Regions from separate parts of the Kitasatospora sp. NPDC056446 genome, predicted to be linked through region 3. Evidence: riboswitches for the same ligand, from Rfam matches in the RefSeq annotation. Region 3 holds a riboswitch; each other region holds the start of a gene.
What was found. A riboswitch is a leader RNA that binds a small molecule or an ion and turns the genes downstream of it on or off. The one in region 3 is predicted to bind cobalamin.
Positions count from the first base shown of each region.

Region 1: it holds a riboswitch for cobalamin, as region 3 does, so the genes downstream of both, metE (5-methyltetrahydropteroyltriglutamate--homocysteine S-methyltransferase) here and ACFQ6N_RS01070 (ABC transporter substrate-binding protein) in region 3, are expected to answer to the same signal.
Region 2: it holds a riboswitch for cobalamin, as region 3 does, so the genes downstream of both, ACFQ6N_RS13565 (HoxN/HupN/NixA family nickel/cobalt transporter) here and ACFQ6N_RS01070 (ABC transporter substrate-binding protein) in region 3, are expected to answer to the same signal.
Region 4: it holds a riboswitch for cobalamin, as region 3 does, so the genes downstream of both, ACFQ6N_RS31610 (cobalamin biosynthesis protein) here and ACFQ6N_RS01070 (ABC transporter substrate-binding protein) in region 3, are expected to answer to the same signal.

Region 1 is NZ_JBHTRF010000045.1:51,535-55,982, forward strand. Features, by position in the region: gene ACFQ6N_RS25700 (SDR family oxidoreductase) at 1-491, shown strand, start outside; gene ACFQ6N_RS25705 (methyltransferase domain-containing protein) at 496-1,248, shown strand; gene ACFQ6N_RS25710 (hypothetical protein) at 1,369-2,208, shown strand; cobalamin riboswitch at 2,304-2,528, shown strand; gene metE (5-methyltetrahydropteroyltriglutamate--homocysteine S-methyltransferase) at 2,684-4,448, shown strand, end outside.
Region 2 is NZ_JBHTRF010000017.1:121,250-125,697, reverse strand. Features, by position in the region: gene ACFQ6N_RS13585 (CobW family GTP-binding protein) at 1-12, opposite strand, end outside; gene rpsN (30S ribosomal protein S14) at 9-314, opposite strand; gene rpmB (50S ribosomal protein L28) at 314-550, opposite strand; gene rpmG (50S ribosomal protein L33) at 682-846, shown strand; gene ACFQ6N_RS13565 (HoxN/HupN/NixA family nickel/cobalt transporter) at 900-2,015, opposite strand; cobalamin riboswitch at 2,047-2,261, opposite strand; gene ACFQ6N_RS13560 (ArsR/SmtB family transcription factor) at 2,343-2,726, shown strand; gene ACFQ6N_RS13555 (hypothetical protein) at 2,781-4,448, shown strand, end outside.
Region 3 is NZ_JBHTRF010000001.1:216,402-220,849, reverse strand. Features, by position in the region: gene ACFQ6N_RS01075 (LD-carboxypeptidase) at 129-1,157, shown strand; cobalamin riboswitch at 1,288-1,493, shown strand; gene ACFQ6N_RS01070 (ABC transporter substrate-binding protein) at 1,687-2,631, shown strand; gene ACFQ6N_RS01065 (FecCD family ABC transporter permease) at 2,812-3,798, shown strand; gene ACFQ6N_RS01060 (ABC transporter ATP-binding protein) at 3,795-4,448, shown strand, end outside.
Region 4 is NZ_JBHTRF010000071.1:2,336-6,783, forward strand. Features, by position in the region: gene ACFQ6N_RS31600 (alpha/beta hydrolase family protein) at 1-886, opposite strand, end outside; gene ACFQ6N_RS31605 (helix-turn-helix domain-containing protein) at 1,089-1,784, opposite strand; cobalamin riboswitch at 1,980-2,144, shown strand; gene ACFQ6N_RS31610 (cobalamin biosynthesis protein) at 2,342-3,328, shown strand; gene ACFQ6N_RS31615 (cobyric acid synthase) at 3,325-4,448, shown strand, end outside.

The DNA of each region.
Region 1 (4,448 bases), on a different contig from region 3:
ACGCGGGCGCCGCCGCCCCGCGCCGGCCGATCACCGAGACCCCGTTCGAGGACTGGAACCGGGTGCTCGACACCATCGTCACCGGCGGCTTCCTCTGCGCCCGCGAGGCCTTCCGAGTGATGAGCACCCAGACCCCGCAGGGCGGGCGGATCATCAACAACGGCGCGCCCTCGGCGTACGTGCCGCGCCCCAACTCCATCGCGTACACGGCCGCCAAGCACGCCGTGCTCGGCCTGACCAAGGTGCTCGCCCTGGACGGCCGCCCGTACGGCATCTCCTGCGGACAGATCGACGTCGGCAACGTCGCCCCGGTCGACGGCGGCCCGCAGCCGGCCGCGATGCAGGCCGACGGGACGAGGGCGGTCGAGGCGACCATCCCGGTGGAGCGCTTCACCGAGGCGCTGGTGCTGATGGCCTCCCAGCCGGCCGACACCGTCATCCAGTCCCTGGTGGTGCTGCCCACCACCATGCCGTTCGTCGGCCGGGGGTGACGCGGTGCTGGTCAGCGCACGCTCCTTCGCGGAGTACCGGGCGATGTTCACGCTCACCGACGGCGACTTGGAGCAGCGCATCCTGGACTGCCCGGCCGGCGCGGCGAGCTTCGTCGCCGAAGCGGGCCCGCTCGGCATCGACGCCGTCGCCGTGGACCGCCAGTACGCGGACCACCGCGAGGACTTGGGCCTGCTGGTGGAGCGGGAGACGGAGTTCAAGCGCGAGCTGCTGCGGAAGGAGACGGCGGGGTACCCGTGGACCTGGTACGACGACGCGGACGACATGATCCGCCAGTGGACCGCCAACGCCCGCCTCTTCCGCGCCGACATCGCCGCCCGCCCGGACCGCTACGTCGCCGGATCGTTGCCCGAACTGCCCTTCGCCGACAATGAGTTCGACCTGGTGCTCAGCTCGCACCTGATCTTCTCGTACGGCAGCCGCTTGGACGAGCACTTTCACCGGGCGGCCCTGCTGGAGCTCGCCCGGGTGGCGCGCCGGGAAGTCCGGCTGTTCCCGCTGATGGTGTACGACACCCGGGTCAGGTACCCGGGGCTGGAGCGGCTGCGCCGGGACCTGGCCGGACTCGGCATCCCGAGCCGGGTGGAGCGGGTGGCGTACGAGTTCCAGCCGGGCGACAACGAGATGCTGGTGCTCTCCTGCGCGGGGTACCGGCCGCTGGTGCGGACCGCCCGGGGAGCCACGGAGGCCGTCGACCCGGTGCGGTGGCGCCACCGGGAGGAGGGGGCCGGGTCGTAGGCGGGAGCCGACCGGCCGGCCGGGCCCGGCGCGGAGTGGATCGGGTATGCCCATGGGGGGTATGGAGATCGGGCGATATGTCCATGGACAACTCGTCTCCGCCGCGCCACAGTTGTCCGCATGAACACGCACCAGCACCACCAGCACCATGAGTCACACGAGAACCACGGGAACCATGGGCACGCCGAGCACCACGGGCACGCCGGGCACGACGGGCACGACGGGAACGCGGACCACGGCCACCACGCCGGGCACGGCGCCCCGCAGGGGCTGACGGCCTCCGACCAGGGCTTCACCCTGGTGCCGGAGACCGTCGGCCCCGACGGCGAGTTCACCTTCCGCATCACCGGCGCCGACGGCGAGCCCGTCACCGCGTACGAGCCCCAGCACGAGGCGCTGCTGCACCTGATCGTGGTGCGCCGCGACCTCTCCGGCTACCGCCACGTCCACCCCGAGCTGGACGCCGACGGCACCTGGCGGGTGGCCACCCCCTTCGACGGGCCCGCCGCCTACCACGTGTACGCCGACTTCAAGGCCGTCGGCGCGGCCCCGCTGACCCTCGGCGTGGACGTCGCCCTCCCCGGCGGGTCCGCCGACCGCCCGCTGCCCGAGCCCGCCGCGACCGCCGACGTCGACGGCTACACCGTCACCCTGGCCGGGCAGTTGGCCGCCGGGCGGGGCGCGCCGCTGACCTTCCTGGTCGCCCGCGACGGCTCCCCGGTCACCGACCTCCAGCCCTACCTCGCGGCCTACGGCCACCTGGTCGCCCTGCGCGCCGCCGACCTCGCCTACCTGCACGTCCACCCGAACGGGGAGCCCGGCGACGGCGCCACCGCGCCCGGCCCGGACGTCACCTTCCACGCCGTCGCCCCCACCGCGGGCCCGTACCGGCTCTACCTCGACTTCAAGCACGGCGACACGGTCCACACGGCCGAGTTCACTGCCGTCGCCGTGGACTGAGCGTCAGCCGGCCGCCGGTCCGCCGGGCCCGCGGGGTGGTGTCCATCCTTCGGACAGGATCCCGGAACCCGCTGTCCGGAACGCCGTACGCACTCTAAGCTGGCCGCGCAGCTGGTTCGCCCTGTCCGCCAGGCAGGCGCGTCGCAAGAGGGAACCCGGTGGGAATCCGGGACTGCCCCGCAGCGGTGAGTGGGAACGACCGCCGTCATACGCACTGGGCCCGGGAGGGTCTGGGAAGCGACGGCCAGTAGGTGCCTGTCCTGGAGCCAGGGCGGGTGTGCCCGCGAGTCCGAAGACCTGCCACTGCCCGTGCGCGACCGTTCGCGCGCGGCCATCCGGTGATCCCGAGGGCGGGTCGGCGACCATACCTGGCGGAGTCGTGCCCGTGTGCGGGCACCCGTCCGGTTCGTCATCCCTTCGCGTCCTCCTCCCGTCGCCGGGTATGTGAGGAAACAGGCTCGCGAAGGAGAGTCCCTTGACCACGAAGTCCGCAGCGGCGGCAACCCTCGCCACCGTGCACGGCTACCCCCGCCAGGGCCGCAACCGGGAACTGAAGAAGGCGATCGAGGGCTACTGGAAGGGCGCCGTCACGGCGGAGGCCCTGCTGACTGCCGCCGCCGAACTGCGCCGGGAGAACTGGCAGCAGCTCGCCGACGCCGGGATCGAGGAGGTCCCCACCGGCGACTCCTCGCTCTACGACCACGTGCTGGACACGACGGTCGCCGTCGGCGCGATCCCGGCCCGCCACCGCGCGGCCGTCGAGGCCGACCCGCTGGACGGGTACTTCGCCATGGCGCGCGGCACGCAGGACGTCGCGCCGCTGGAGATGACGAAGTGGTTCGACACCAACTACCACTACCTGGTGCCCGAGTTGGGGCCGGATACCGAGTTCGCGGCGAACCCGGCCAAGGCGGTCGGGGAGCTGCGGGAGGCGCTCGCGCTCGGCCATGACGCCCGGCCGGTGCTGGTCGGGCCGGTCACCTACCTGCTGCTCGCCAAGCCGGCCCCGGGGGTGGCGGCCGACTTCCAGCCGATCACGCTGCTGGACCGGCTGCTGCCCGTCTACGCCCGGCTGCTCGCAGAGTTGAAGGCGGCCGGCGCCGGGTGGGTGCAGCTGGACGAGCCCGCGCTCGTCCAGGACCGCACCCCGGCCGAACTGAACGCCGCCGCCCGCGCCTACCGCGACCTGGGGGCCCTGGCCGACCGGCCGAAGCTGCTGGTCGCGAGCTACTTCGACCGGCTCGGCGAGGCCCTGCCCGTGCTGGCCAAGGCCCCGGTCGAGGGCCTGGCCCTGGACTTCACCGGCCCGGCCGCCGCCAACCTGGACGACCTCGCCGCCGTCGGCGGCCTGCCCGGCAAGCGCCTGGTGGCCGGCGTCATCGACGGCCGCAACATCTGGATCAACGACCTGGAGAAGTCGCTCGCCACCCTGGCGACCCTGCTCGGCCTCGCCGGAACCGTCGACGTCGCGCCCTCCTGCTCGCTGCTGCACGTCCCCCTGGACGCCACCGCCGAACGGGAGTTGGACCCGCAGATCGCCCGCTGGCTCGCCTTCGCCCGGCAGAAGGCCGCCGAGGCCGCGCTGCTCGCCCGCGGCCTGCGCGAAGGCACCGGCGCCATCACCGCCGAACGCGCCGCCAACCGCGCCGACCTGGCCTCCCGCGCCAACTCGCCCATCACCCGCGACCCGGCCGTGCGCGCCCGCACCGCCGCCGTCACCGCCGACGACGCCCGCCGCGCCGATCCCTACCCCGTACGCGCCGAGGCCCAGAGCGTCCGGCTCGGCCTGCCGCTGCTGCCGACCACCACGATCGGTTCCTTCCCGCAGACCACCGAACTTCGACTGGCCCGAGCCGATCTGACGGCGGGTCGGATCGACGGCGCCGCCTACCGCGAGCGGATGGCGGCCGAGGTCCGCGAGGTCGTCGCCTACCAGGAGAAGGCCGGCCTGGACGTCCTCGTCCACGGCGAACCCGAACGCAACGACATGGTCCAGTACTTCGCCGAGCAGCTCACCGGCTACCTCGCCACCCGGCACGGCTGGGTGCAGTCCTACGGCACCCGCTACGTACGCCCGCCGGTCCTCGCCGGGGACATCTCCCGCCCGCACCCGATGACCGTCGACTGGTTCGAGTACGCGCAGGGCCTCACCCGCCGCCCGGTCAAGGGCATGCTCACCGGCCCGGTCACCATGCTCGCCTGGTCCTTCGTCCGCGACGACCAGCCGCTCGCCGACACCG
Region 2 (4,448 bases), on a different contig from region 3:
CACCCCGCTCACCAGCTCGCCTTGCGGACGCCCGGCAGGTACCCGGCGTGGGCCTGCCCGCGCAGGTTGATCCGGGAGAGGCCGAAGGCGCGCAGGTAGCCGCGGGGGCGGCCGTCCACGGCGTCCCGGTTGCGGATCCGGGTGGCACTGGCGTCCCGTGGTTGGCGGGCGAGTTCGGCCTGTGCGGCGGCCCGTTCGGCGGCGGCGGTGCCGGGGTGGGCGATGGTGCGCTTGAGTTCGGCCCGGCGCCGCGCGTACCGCGCGACGATCGCGCGCCGCCGCTCGTTCTTGACGATCTTGCTCCGCTTGGCCATCAGACCTTCTCCCCCCGGGCCCGGATGCGGGCGACGGCGGCGGCGACGCCGATCGAGTCGACGGTGCGGATGCCCTTGGCGCTCAGCGTGAGCCGGACGTAGCGGCCCTCGCCGGGCAGCCAGTAGCGCTTGCGCTGGATGTTGGGGTCGAAGCGGCGGCTGGTGCGGCGGTGCGAGTGCGAGATCGCGTTGCCGAACCCGGGGCGGCGGCCGGTGAGTTGGCAGTGGGCGGACATGGGTGCTCCCTGGCGTCCGGGAATGGGCGGGGACAGGGCTCACGTTACACCAGATGAAAATGAATTCCATTTCGGTGTACGGTTCCGGTCCAGCACCCGACCCAGCACCCCAGGCCCCAGGAGGACACCCCATGGCCCGCAGCGAACTGCGCCCCGTGATCAAGCTCCGCTCCACCGCCGGCACCGGGTTCACGTACGTGACCCGCAAGAACCGCCGCAACGACCCGGACCGCATCGTCCTGCGCAAGTACGACCCGGTCGCGGGCCGGCACGTCGACTTCCGCGAAGAGCGCTGAACGCCGGAACGGCGCCTCCCCGGCCGGGGAGGCGCCGTTCCGCGGGGACGCGCTCACGACCCTTCGGGCACCCAGCGCTTCTCGACCTTGGCGAGCTTCCAGTAGCCGATCGCCAGCGCCCAGACCACCACGAACAGCCCGGCGATCGCGTAGCCGACGTTGTCCAGCGAGATGTTCGCGATCCAGCCGGTCACCGGGTCGGTCAGGTCGAACTTCTCGTGCAGCACCCCGACCAGCTCGATGGTGCCGATGATGAAGGCCACCGCGATCGACAGCCCGGTGATGGTCAGGTTGTAGTAGACCTTGCGCACCGGGTTGGAGAAGGCCCACTGGTACGCGAAGTTCATGAACGTCCCGTCCAGGGTGTCGAACAGGCTCATCCCGGCCGCGAACAGCAGCGGCAGGCAGACGATCGCGTACCAGGGCAGCCCGGCGGCCGCGCCCGAGCCGGCCATCACCATCAGGGTGACCTCGGTCGCGGTGTCGAAGCCCAGCCCCAGCACCATGCCGACCGGGAACATCTGCCCGGGCCGGGTGATCGAGCGGGTCGCCCGGTTCAGCACCCGGGCCATGAAGCCGCGCGAGTCCAGGTGCGCCTCCAGCTCCGCCTCGTCGAACTTCCCGGCCCGCATCGAGCGGAACACCTTGAGGATGCCGAACAGCGCCGCCAGGTTGAGCGCGCCGATCAGGTAGAGGAAGGCGCCGGAGGCCGTGGTGCCGACCAGCCCGAGCCACTTGTGGGTGGCCGACTCGTCGTCCATCAGCGTGTTCGCCAGCTGCGCGCCGCCCGCCACCAGGGCGGCCATGATGACCACCATCGAGGAGTGCCCGAGCGCGAACCAGAAGCCCACCGAGACCGGCCGCTTGCCGTCCGCCATCAGCTTGCGGGTGGTGTTGTCGATCACCGCGATGTGGTCGGCGTCGAAGGCGTGCCGCATCCCGAGGGTGTACGCGGTGATGCCCAGGCCCACCCCGAAGACCTGGGTGCCGACCGTGTACCCCTCGGGGGCCACCAGGAAGACGAGCGTCCCGAAGGCCACCACGTGCATGGCCAGGATCACCCCCATCAATCCGGCGGTGCGCAGGGTGTCCTCGCGCTTCCATCTGAAGGCGGGCAGCGCCGACGGCACCGCTTTCGCGTCCGCGGCGACGGTTTCGGGCAGGGTCATGTCCGGATCACGCTCCAACACCTCGTGGAATGACGTCGTGAAGTGCCGTGGCCGGTCTCCTGGCTTACGGGACGTCCGAGTCCGCCTTCCCAGGTGCGCGGGGCACCCAGTGGCGTCGTGGACACGGACGGCGTTCCCTCGCGGACGAAGGAACTGACCCGATCACAGTGGCGAGGGCCGCTCCGGACTTGGACCCCTGGGGGTCCGTCACCGGTCTTCCCGAGCACCACGGCGGGGAACACCGTAGGGGCCGCGCCCGACCCGTGCAAGGCTGCGCACCTGCGCAGGTGTCCAGGATCACAGCCCCGCTCCTGCGAGAATGCGGACATGCATCTCGTACCGGCCGAACGCGCGGGCCACCGCACCATCGACGGACACCGGGTCTGCGAGGCCATCGCCGCGATCGGCGACACCGCGCACGTCCGGTCCTGGGCCGAGCGGTTCTCCCTGCTCGCCGACCCCGGGCGGCTCGCCCTGCTGCTCGCCCTCCACCGGGCCGGCCCGCTCGCCGTCACCGACCTCGCGGTCGCCACCGGCATGCGCGACCCCGCCGTCTCCCAGGCCCTGCGGCTGCTGCGCACGGCCGGCGTGGTCACCGGCGACAAGGACGGCCGTGTGGTGCGCTACCGGCTCGTGGACGAGAGCATGCGCCCCCTCCTCGACGAATGCGCCGCCGGCGAGCACCACGAGCCCACCGCCGCGGCCGGCTGACCGACACTCGGGGAACAGCGCCCGGCGCGCACCCCGGGTGAGTACGATCATGCTGTGCCGTCCCACCCCCACGCCTGGCCCGCCGACCGATGGAACACCGACCCGGTCAAGGCCCGCGTGCTGGCGGTCGCCCGCACCCTCACCTCGGCCACCCGGGTCCTGGACGTCCTCGCCCTGCTGAGCCCGGCCGGCATCGAGCGGTACTTCACCGTCAACCCCGGCTCCGTCTTCGCCGACCGCGCCCTGGACGACTACCTGCACGACCTGCCCGGCTACACCGTCCTGGACTGGGAGGACGCCGTCCGCCTCCCCTTCGACCTGGCCGTCGCCTGTGCCGTCCACTCCTCCATGCACCGCCTGGACGCCCGGCTGGTCGTCCTCCCGCACGGCGCCGGCTACAACCGCCTGGTGGCCGAGTCCACCGGCGACACGGTCAGCTCCGCCGGCCTGTCCCGCAACGAACTCACCCACCACGGGCGGGTGTTCGTGGACGCCCTCGGCCTCTCCCACCCCGAACAGCTGGACCGGCTTCGGTCCTCCTGCCCGGAGGCACTGGACGTCGCCCAGGTGGTCGGCGACCCGTGCTTCGACCGGATGCTCGCCAGCCGGCGCTCCCGCGACGCCTACCGCGCCGCGCTCGGCGCCACCGGCCGCCGACGGCTCGTCGTCGTCAGCTCCACCTGGAGCGAGCACTCGTCACTGGGCAGCCACCCCCGGCTGCCCCAGCGGCTGGTCCGCCAACTGCCCGCCGACGAGTACACGGTGGCCGTCGTCCTACACCCCAACGTCTGGAGCCGGCACGACCCCCGGGCCCTGCTCGACGACGCCCGGCGGATGGGCCTGCGCCTGATCCCGCCCCACCAGGGCTGGCAGGCCGCGCTCGTCGCCGCCGACTGCGTGATCGGCGACCACGGCTCGGTCACCGTCTACGGCGCCGCCCTGGAGCACCGCACCCTGCTCGTCGCCACCGGCGCCGCCGAACTCGACCCGCGCTCCCCCGGCTACGCCTTCGGCCAGGCCGCACCCCTGCTCGACCCGGACGGGGACCTCGCCGCCCAGCTGGAACTGGCCTTCGCCCAGGCGCCGGCCGACCTCCGGGAGATCACCGGCCGCGCACTCGCCCACCCCGGCGGATCCGCCCGGCTGCTGCGCCCGCTGCTCTACTCCTTCCTGGACCGGCTGGACGAGCCCCGGGACGAACCGGCCCTGCCGCCCTACCCCCGGCCCGTCCCCTGCCCCGGGGACACCGACCGGCCCACCGCGTACGAGGTCGAGGGCAGGAGCGAGGGCCCGGAGGTCAGCCTGCGGCGCTACCCCTTCGACCCCCACGACCACACCCCGCGCGGCTTCCACGCCCTGACCGACGACCACCCCGGCGACGCCCTGCGCTACACGGCCGAGGTCCTCGCCCGCACCGAGGCCCACGCCGAACGCCCCGCCGCCCGCTGGCTCGCCGACACCGCCGCCGAACTCCCCGGCCTCGCCGTCGCGGTGGCCGCCCTCGGCCCCGACCGCCACCTGCTGCGGCTGCACACCGGCCGGCTGCTGGAGGCCCGCGCCGAACCGGGCTGGGGCGCCCCGGACCCCGGCATCGACCCGCTGCTGCTCGGCTCCGCCGTCGCCTGCCGGCTCGCCGACGGCGGCGACCCGGCCGACCTCACCGAGCACGGCCTCACCGTCCGCACCGGGGAGCAGCGCACCCGGGTCTCGTTCACGGCCGAG
Region 3 (4,448 bases):
CCTCGGCTCCCGCGTGCTTCCCGACCGCGCCGACGGCACCGCCCGATGCGCCCGGGGCACGCGGCGGACACCGGGCCCGGGTCCGGCTGCCGCACCCGACTGTCGGACCCGTCTGGTAGACAGGCCGCATGACGGCAATCGACAACGCGTTCGAATTTACCGGACGGCAGGACGGCCCGCTCCGGCCGCGCGCGCTGGCGCCCGGCGACCTGGTCGTCGTGTCGGCGCCGTCCGGGCCGCTGGAGGACGACGCCGCGGCGCTGCTGGCCCGTGGAGTGGCGGAGCTGCGGGAGTGGGGGTTCCGGGTGCACCGCACCCCGGCCACGAGCGGCGGCCGTCGGCGCTGGTGGGCCGCCGGGTCACCGGCCGAGCAGGCCGCGGAGTTCAACGGCCTGCTGCGCGACCCCGAGGTCCGGGCGATCGTGGCCCACACCGGCGGCCAGGCCGCGGTCGGCTACCTGGACCTGCTGGACATGGACGCGGTACGGGCCGACCCCAAGCCGTTCCTGGGCTGCAGCGACCTCTCACTGGTCCACCTGGCACTGTTCGGCAGGACGGGGCTGGTCGGCATACACGGCGACATGGCGACCTACGGCCTGGGCGGCTCCTGGCAGAGCGCGGCCACGGCCGCCCGCCGGGCGGAGCTCGCCGGGGTCTACGGCCGGCTGCTGTCGGCGGCCGAGCCGCTCGGGCCGCTGCCGGCCTCCGCCTCCTGGGAGTGCTGGCGGGCCGGGCGGGCGAGCGGACCGCTGATCGGCGGGCTGCTCGGCCGCCTGGTGGCCCTTCAGGCGACACCCTTCGCCCTGCCGGCCGAGCGCTTCGACGGCGCGCTGCTCTTCTGGGAGGAGGTGGACCGCCCGCTGTCGGCCCTCTGGCACGACCTGCACGTGCTGCGCCTCGCCGGGGTGCTCGACCGGATCGCGGGGATGGTCGTCGGCGTGCCGCACCAGGTGGCCGCCGCCGGCTGCGGCACGGACGTCCCGGCGCTGCGCGAGGTCGTGCTGGACGTGGTCGGCGACCGGGACCTGCCGGTGCTCGGGCAGGTGGAGTTCGGCCACGCCGGGCCGAACCTGCCGCTGCCGCTCGGCGTGCGGGCGACGGTCGACGCCACCGCGCGGACCCTGTCGCTGGACGAGGCGGCCGTCCGGCGGCCCTGACCGGCGCACCGGACGCGCGCACCTGACCGGCGGCACCGGACGGGCCGTCAGGCCGGTCCATCCGCCACCCCCCACGAGCGATCCAGACGATCATCCCGTGACCTGGCCCTCACCGGCCTGACCGTGCCTGATAGCGTGCCAACGCCGTGGTGTACGGGAAACCGGTCTGAGTCCGGTGCGGCCCTCGCCACTGTTGCCGCGGAGTACCGCGGCCCTCGCCGACCGGCTTTCCCAGCGGTCGGGACCACTGGGCGGGCTGGAAGAGCCGCTTGGGAAGGTCGGCCGCGGCACGTCGATGCGGAAGCCAGGAGACCGGCCACGGCGCGACATGTTCCACGAGGGTTTTGGAGAACACGTGCCCAGCGATCTGCCGTACCCGCATCCGGTCCGATCCCTACGATCCATGCCGTCCATGCGATCAGTTCGTCCCATACGTTCTGTACGTCCCATACGTTCTGTACGTCCCACAGGTCCGACACGTGTCGGCACACATGTCGGCCGGGCGGTCGCGGCCCTGCTATCCGTCGGCGTGCTGGGAGCCTGCGCGGGCGCCCCCGCACCCGTCGCCTCCGGCGGGACGACCGGCAGCGCCGCGCCGGTCAGCGTGGACAACTGCGGGACCACCGTGACGGTCGGCGCGCCGCCCGACCGGCTGGTGACGCTCAACCAGGGGGCCACCGAGGTCGCCCTGGCGCTCGGCCTGCAGTCCCGGATGGCCGGTACCGCCTACCTCGACGACGCCGTCCCGGAGAAGTGGAAGGCGGCCTACGACTCCGTCCCGGTGCTCTCCAAGGACTACCCGACGAAGGAGAAGCTCCTCGCGGCCCGTCCCGACTTCCTGTACGCCTCCTACTCCAGCGCCTTCACCGCCAAGGTCGCGGGCACCCGGGAGGAGCTGCGCGGCCAGGGCATCCCGTCGTACCTGTCCCCGTTCGGCTGCTCGGACAAGAGCCAGGTGCCGCCGCCGACCTGGCAGGCGGTGTGGGGCGAACTGGACGACGTCGCCAGGGTCTTCGGTGTCACGGAGCGGGCCACCGCGATCCGGCAGCAGCAGGAGCAGCAGCTCGCCGGGTTCACGGCGGCGGCCGCGGGCAAGGACCCGAAGGTCCTGTGGTTCGACTCGGACACCAAGGCGCCGTTCGTCGGCGCGGGCCACGGCGGGCCCCAGCTCGTGCTGGACGCCGTGGGCGCCCGCAACGTCTTCGCGGACCTGCCCGGCGGCTGGCAGAACGTCAGCTGGGAGAAGGTCGTCGCGGCGGACCCGGACGCCATCGTGGTCGCGGACGCCGGCTGGGACACGGCCCAGTCCAAGATCGACTACCTGACGAACGACCCGGTGCTGGGCAAGCTCACCGCCGTACAGCGCAAGGCCTTCGTGGTGGTGCCGTTCTCGGAGTCGACCCCCGGCGTCCTGCTCGCCGACGGCGCCGCCCGGGTGTCCGCGGGGCTGGGCCGACTGCACCCGGGTTCATGACCGCGCCCCACCCCGCCGCGCCCCACCCCGACGCACCCCACCCCGCCGTCGCGCGGCCCGCCGGTCCGGGCCCCGCCGCCCCCGCCCCGGCCCGCGCGGCGGCCGCCCGGGGGGGCCCCCGGGGGGGGGGCCCCCCCCCCGGCGGCCCTGGCCGTCGGCGCGGCCCTGCTCCTGGCCACCGTGCTGCTCGGCCTCGCCGTGGGCTCGCGGCACGAACCGGTCGGGACGGTGATCGACGTCGTGCTGCGCCGTCTCGGTCTGGGCGACCCGCAGGTGACGCTGCTGGACGACCAGATCGTCTGGCAGTTGCGGCTGCCGCGGGTCCTGGGAGCGGCTGCCACCGGCGCCGGCCTCGCGGTCTGCGGCGCCGTGCTGCAGACGCTGACCGGGAACGACCTGGCCGATCCCTTCCTGCTCGGGATCTCGGACGGAGCCGCCGCCGGCGCGGTCACCGTGATCGTCCTCGGCGTCGGCGTGTCCGGTGCCCTGGGCACCGGCGCGGTGTCGACGGCGGCCTTCGCCGGCGCCCTGCTCGCCGCCGTCGTCGTCCTGGCACTGGCCGGCGCGCGCACCCGGTCGCTACCGACCACCCGGACCGTGCTCGCCGGCATCGCCGTGGGACAGATGTGCGGGGCCTACACCTCGTTCGTCGTGATGGTCCTCGGGGACCGCAACGCGGCACGCGGTGTCATGGAGTGGACGCTGGGCTCGGTCGCCGGCGTGCGGTGGCCCACCGCCGTCTTCCTGACGGCGGTGGCGCTGGTCGGTGTCACGGTCCTGGCCTCCTCGGCCCGCGACCTGGACGCCTTCGCCTTCGGCGAGACCGCCGCCCGCTCCCTCGGCGTCCACGTCGAGCGCACCCGCTGGGTCCTCGTCGCCACCGCCGCGCTGGTGACCGCGTGCCTGGTCGCCCACACCGGCGTCATCGGGTTCCTCGGCCTGGTCGTACCGCACGTGGTCCGTCTCGTCTGCGGCCCGCGCCACGCCCTCCTGCTGCCCGTGTCGGCACTGGTCGGCGCGTCCCTCCTGGTGGGCAGCGACGTCCTGGCGCGCTCGGTCCTCCCCGACCGGGAGATCCCCGTCGGCGTCATCACGGCCGGGCTCGGAGCGCCCTTCTTCGCCTGGCTGCTGTGGCGCCAGGGACGGGCCGACGGGGGTGCGCGGTGACGGCGACACCCCCCGTCGAGCTGCGCGCGGAGGGACTGCGGGTGCGCGCCGGCGGAGCCACCCTGCTGGACGCGGTCTCGCTCGCGTTCCGCCCCGGCCGGATCACGGGCCTGCTCGGGCCCAACGGCGCCGGGAAGACCACCCTGCTGCGCGCGGTCGCCGGACTGACCCGGCCGAGCGCGGGCCGGGTCCTCCTGGACGGCGAGGACCTCCACGTGCTCACGGCCCGCCGGCGGGCACGGCGGGTGGCCTTCATGGAGCAGCAGGCGGACACCCGGCTGTCGCTGCCGGTCCGTCAGGTCATCGAGCTCGGACGCACACCGCACCGCGGCCGCTGGCCCGTGCCGACGGACTCCGCCACCGGCGCCCACGAGCAATCGGTGTTCGCCGGCGCCGTCGCCGCGGCCGACGTCGGCCATCTGCTCGACCGGTCCTGGCCGACGCTGTCGGGCGGCGAGCGGCAGCGGGTCCAGCTCGCCCGGGCGCTGGTGCAGGAGCCCGGCGTGCTCCTGCTCGACGAGCCCACCAACCACCTCGACCTGCGCCACCAACTCGGCTTCCTGGGCGCCGTACGCGGGCTGGGCATCACCACGGTGGCCGCGCTGCACGACCTCGAACTCGCCGCCGCCTACTGCGACGAGGTCGCCGTC
Region 4 (4,448 bases), on a different contig from region 3:
CCGCGAGGTCGACGCCGGTGCGGCCCTCGGCGGCGAGCGCGCCGAGCCCGGCGGCGGCGCCCCGGAAGCCGAGGCGCTCGGCGTCGCGGCGGGCGGTGGCCGGCAGGTCGAGCACCGGCGAGTCGAGGACCAGGCCGCGGACGGCGTGCGACCAGGCGGTCCGGGCCGCCGTCTGCAGGACCGTGGTGGCACCGGTCGACCAGCCGTAGAGGATCACCCGGCCCGCGCCGTTGTCGAGCGCCAGCCGTACCGCCGCCTCCACATCGCGCCACTCCGTCTCGCCGAAGTGGCTGTACCCGTCCGGGGAGGCCGGGGCGCCCTCGTCGCCGCGGTAGGTGACGGCGAGCGCGGGCAGGCCCAGGCGGTGCAGGACGGGCAGGACCGGGAGGGTCTGCCCGCGGTCCGCCTCGGGGCCGTGCACCAGGATCACCCAGGTGCCGCGGTTGCCGTCGAGGTACCAGGCCGGAAGGGCACCGAGTTCGCCGTCCGCCGCGGTCTCGGTGAAGGCCAGGCCGAGCGCGGCGGTGGGGTCGCCCAGGTGGACCCGGGGAGTGAAGCGGACCTCGGTGCCCGCGGCGAGGGTGCCCCGGTCCGCGCGCACCAGCCGGCGGGTGACGCCCTGCTCGTCACTGTGCAGGACCTCCTCGACCACCGCGTGGCCGCCACCGTCCCACTCGACCGCCCAGCGGCCGGGGCGCAGGCTCTCCGGACCGCGGCTGAAGGTGATCCTGCCGGCGCCGAGGCTCCGGACGACGACCGGCCCGGACTCCTGGACGGCGGCGACCGGACGGACCATCCGCTCGGAGGCCCGGCGGCCGATCACCAGGACGGCGGCCCCGGCGCCGACGACGGCGGCCGCCACGGTGGCGGCGGTTCCCCAGCGCATAACGTTCCCCGCTCTGTTGCTCACTGTTGCTCACGGACCGGACGGTGTTCGTACACCAGTCCACCGGCGCCCCGTCCGACCGGCCACCGGACTGGGCCGTCCGGGTCACCGGGGGCGGGTCGGAGGCGTGGCTTGTGGGCGTGGGTCAGGGCGAGCGGGTCGTGGGGGGCGCGTCAGGACGAGCGGGTCGGAGGAGAGCGGGTCAGGCCGTCCCGCCGGTCGGCCCGGTGGTGAGGAGGTGCCAGAAGCGGGGGGTGAGGGAGTCGGCGGTCGGGGGCGGGGCGGCGCGGGTGGTGGCGCCCCAGTGGGTGGGGACGTGGTGCTCCTGGTGGAGGGCGGTGAGGGCGGCCGCGAGGGTGTCGGCGGGGGCCGGGACGAGACGGGCGAGGGCGCGCAGGTGCGGCTGCCAGCGGCCGGCGACGCACTGGCGCAGGAGGTGGTCCAGGGCCTCGCGGCGGCCGGTCGCCTCGACCAGCTCGGGCAGGCCCAGGCCGAGGGCCTCGGCGAGGGCCCGGGTCTGCTCCTCGTCGCCGTCCCAGTGGCCGGTCAGTTCGGCCTGCCGGTAGGCGTCAAGGGCGGTGCCGGTGCGGTCGGCGACGGCGGCCTGGCCGAGTTCGCGGGCGATCCGGTGGTCGCGCAGCCGGACCGGGCGGGTGTCCATCAGGACGACGGCGGGGCACCAGAGGGCCCGGGCGAGGGCGATGAACTCGGCCTCGTCGGGGCGCAGCTCGCCGTTCTCCCAGGCCAGGACGTGGACGGGCAGCAGCCGGACACCGTGCGCGGCCATGCCCTCGGCGACCTGCTCGGGGGTCAGCCCGAGGGCGGCCCGGTGGGCGCGGGCGGCCCCCGGCGAGAACGGCACCGGGGGTTGGGCGGCGGGGGGCTTTCTGCGGCGCATGCCACCGAACGGTAGGGGCGGAGCACGGCGCGGCCCCAGCGACCGAACGCACGAAGCGGCCCGGGCCGGGGTGGTGCCGCGCTGGGCGATCCCACAGCCCGTCAGCGGGTGTTCCGTGTGACCAACCCCTCCGTGACCTCGGTTGACTCCCGGTTCGGCCGCGTGATGGGATCCTGGGGCCAATCGGAGGCATGGAGAGGAAGCCGGTGCGAGTCCGGCGCGGTCCCGCCACTGTCACCGGGGAGCACGCTCGGAACTCCCTCCTTGCCCGCCAGCGCACAGGAGGGGCCCATCACGGCAGGCCGTCAGAAGCCGCCGGAAGGCTCCGGGGGTGCGTCCGACCCGGAAGCCAGGAGACTCTCGCCCCCGTTACGTCGAACCAGGGCGCGGACCCTGAGTGAGGACACCCACGCGATGCAGGCTGCCCCGCCCGGCCGGGCTCCGAGCTCTCCCACGACGGGTCGTCCTCCGACGGGCTGCCTTCCGCCGAGCGGCCTCCCGACGGGCCGCCTTCCACTGGTCTGCCTTCCGCTGAGCTGCCTTCCGCCGTGCGGCCGGTGACCGTGCGCCGGGCCGCGATACGCCCGGCGGCCCGCGCCGCCGCGTACGCGCTGGGCGCCGTGGCCGGCTACGCCGCCGACGCCCGCTTCGCCGACCCCCGCCGGGGCCATCCGGTCGCCCTCTTCGGTAGCGCGGCGACCCGGCTGGAGCGGCGGCTGTGGCGCGACGGCCGGGCCGCCGGGGCCGGGTACACCGCGCTGTGCGTGGGCGCGGTCGCGGCGGGCGCGCTCGCCCTGGACCGTACGGCGGGCCGGCGCCCGCTGGGCCGGGCGGCGCTGGCCGCGGCCGCGACCTGGACGGTGCTCGGCGGCACCTCGCTGACCCGGGAGGCCCGTACGATCGGCCGCTCGCTGGCCGACGGCGACCTGACGGCGGCCCGGGAACGGCTGCCGCACCTGTGCGGGCGGGACCCGAGCGCGCTGGACGGCCCGCAGATCGCCCGCGCGGTGGTCGAGTCGGTGGCCGAGAACACCGCCGACGCCGTGGTGAACGCGCTCACCTGGGGTGCCCTGGCGGGCACGCCCGGGCTGCTGGCGTTCCGCGCGGTGAACACCCTGGACGCCATGGTGGGCCACCGCTCGCCGCGCTACGCCCGGTTCGGCTGGGCCTCGGCCCGGCTGGACGACGTGGCGGGCTGGCCGGGCGCCCGGCTGACGGCGCTGCTGACGGTCGCCGCCGCCCCGCACCCCGGCACCGCCTGGCGGGTCTGGCGGCGCGACGGCTCCTCGCACCCGAGCCCCAACGCGGGCCAGGCGGAGTCCGCCTTCGCGGGCGCGGTGGGCGTCCGGCTGGGCGGGACGCTGCGCTACGGCGAGAGGGTCGAGCACCGGCCGGTACTGGGCGCGGAACTGCGGCCGGTGACGGTGGACGACATCGAACGGGCCTGCGCGCTCTCCCGGCGGGTGGGCGTGCTGGCGCTGGGTACGACGGTCGCGGGGCACGTCCTGCTGCGCGCGCTCCTGGGGAAGAGGGGAAGGGCATGACGAACGCGCTGCTGGTCGCGGGGACGACCTCGGACGCCGGAAAGAGCGTGGTGACAGCCGGCATCTGCCGCTGGCTGGCCCGCCAGGGCGTGCGGGTCGCGCCGTTCAAGGCACAGAACATGTCGCTGAACTCCTTCGTCACCGCCGACGGTGCCGAGATCGGCCGCGCCCAGGCGATGCAGGCGCAGGCCGCCCGGGTGGAGGCGGAGGCGGCGATGAACCCGGTGCTGCTCAAGCCCGGCGCGGACGGCCGCAGCCAGGTGGTGCTGCTGGGCCGGCCGGTCGCCGAGGTGGGCGCGCTGGACTACCGCGAGCGCAAGCCCGTCCTGCTGGAGCGCGCCCTGGAGTGCCTGGCCGACCTGCGCCGGCGCTACGACGTGGTCGTCTGCGAGGGCGCCGGCTCGCCGACCGAGATCAACCTGCGCGACCGCGACATCGCCAACATGGGCCTGGCCACGGCCGCCGCGCTGCCCGTGGTGGTGGTCGGGGACATCGACCGCGGCGGGGTGTTCGCGGCGATGTACGGGACGCTGGCCCTGCTGTCGGCGGAGGACCAGCGGCACGTGGCGGGCTGGTTCGTCAACAAGTTCCGCGGCGACGCGCGGCTGCTCGCGCCCGGGCTGGAGATGCTGCACGAGCTGACCGGCCGTCCGGTGCTCGGCACACTGCCGATGCTGCCCGGGCTGTGGCTGGACGCCGAGGACTCGCTGGACCTGTCGACGGTGGTGGACCGGGTCGACGGGCGCGGGCCGCTCGGGGCGGACGTCCTGCGGGTGGCCGTGGTGCGCTTCCCCCGGCTGTCCAACTTCACCGACCTGGACGCGCTGGCGCAGGAGCCGGGCGTGCTGGTGCGCTGGGCGACCCGGCCGGAGGAGCTGGCCGACGCCGACCTGGTGGTGCTGCCCGGGACCCGGGCCACCGTGGCGGACCTCGCCTGGCTGCGTGAGCGCGGCCTGGAGCCGGTGCTCAAGGCGCGGGCGGCGGCCGGCCTGCCGGTCCTCGGGGTGTGCGGCGGCTACCAGATGCTGGCGCGCTCGATCGAGGACGCGGTGGAGTCCAGGGCCGGCCTCGTGGACGGGCTCGGGCTGCTGCCGGCCGAGGTGCGGTTCGGCGTCGGCAA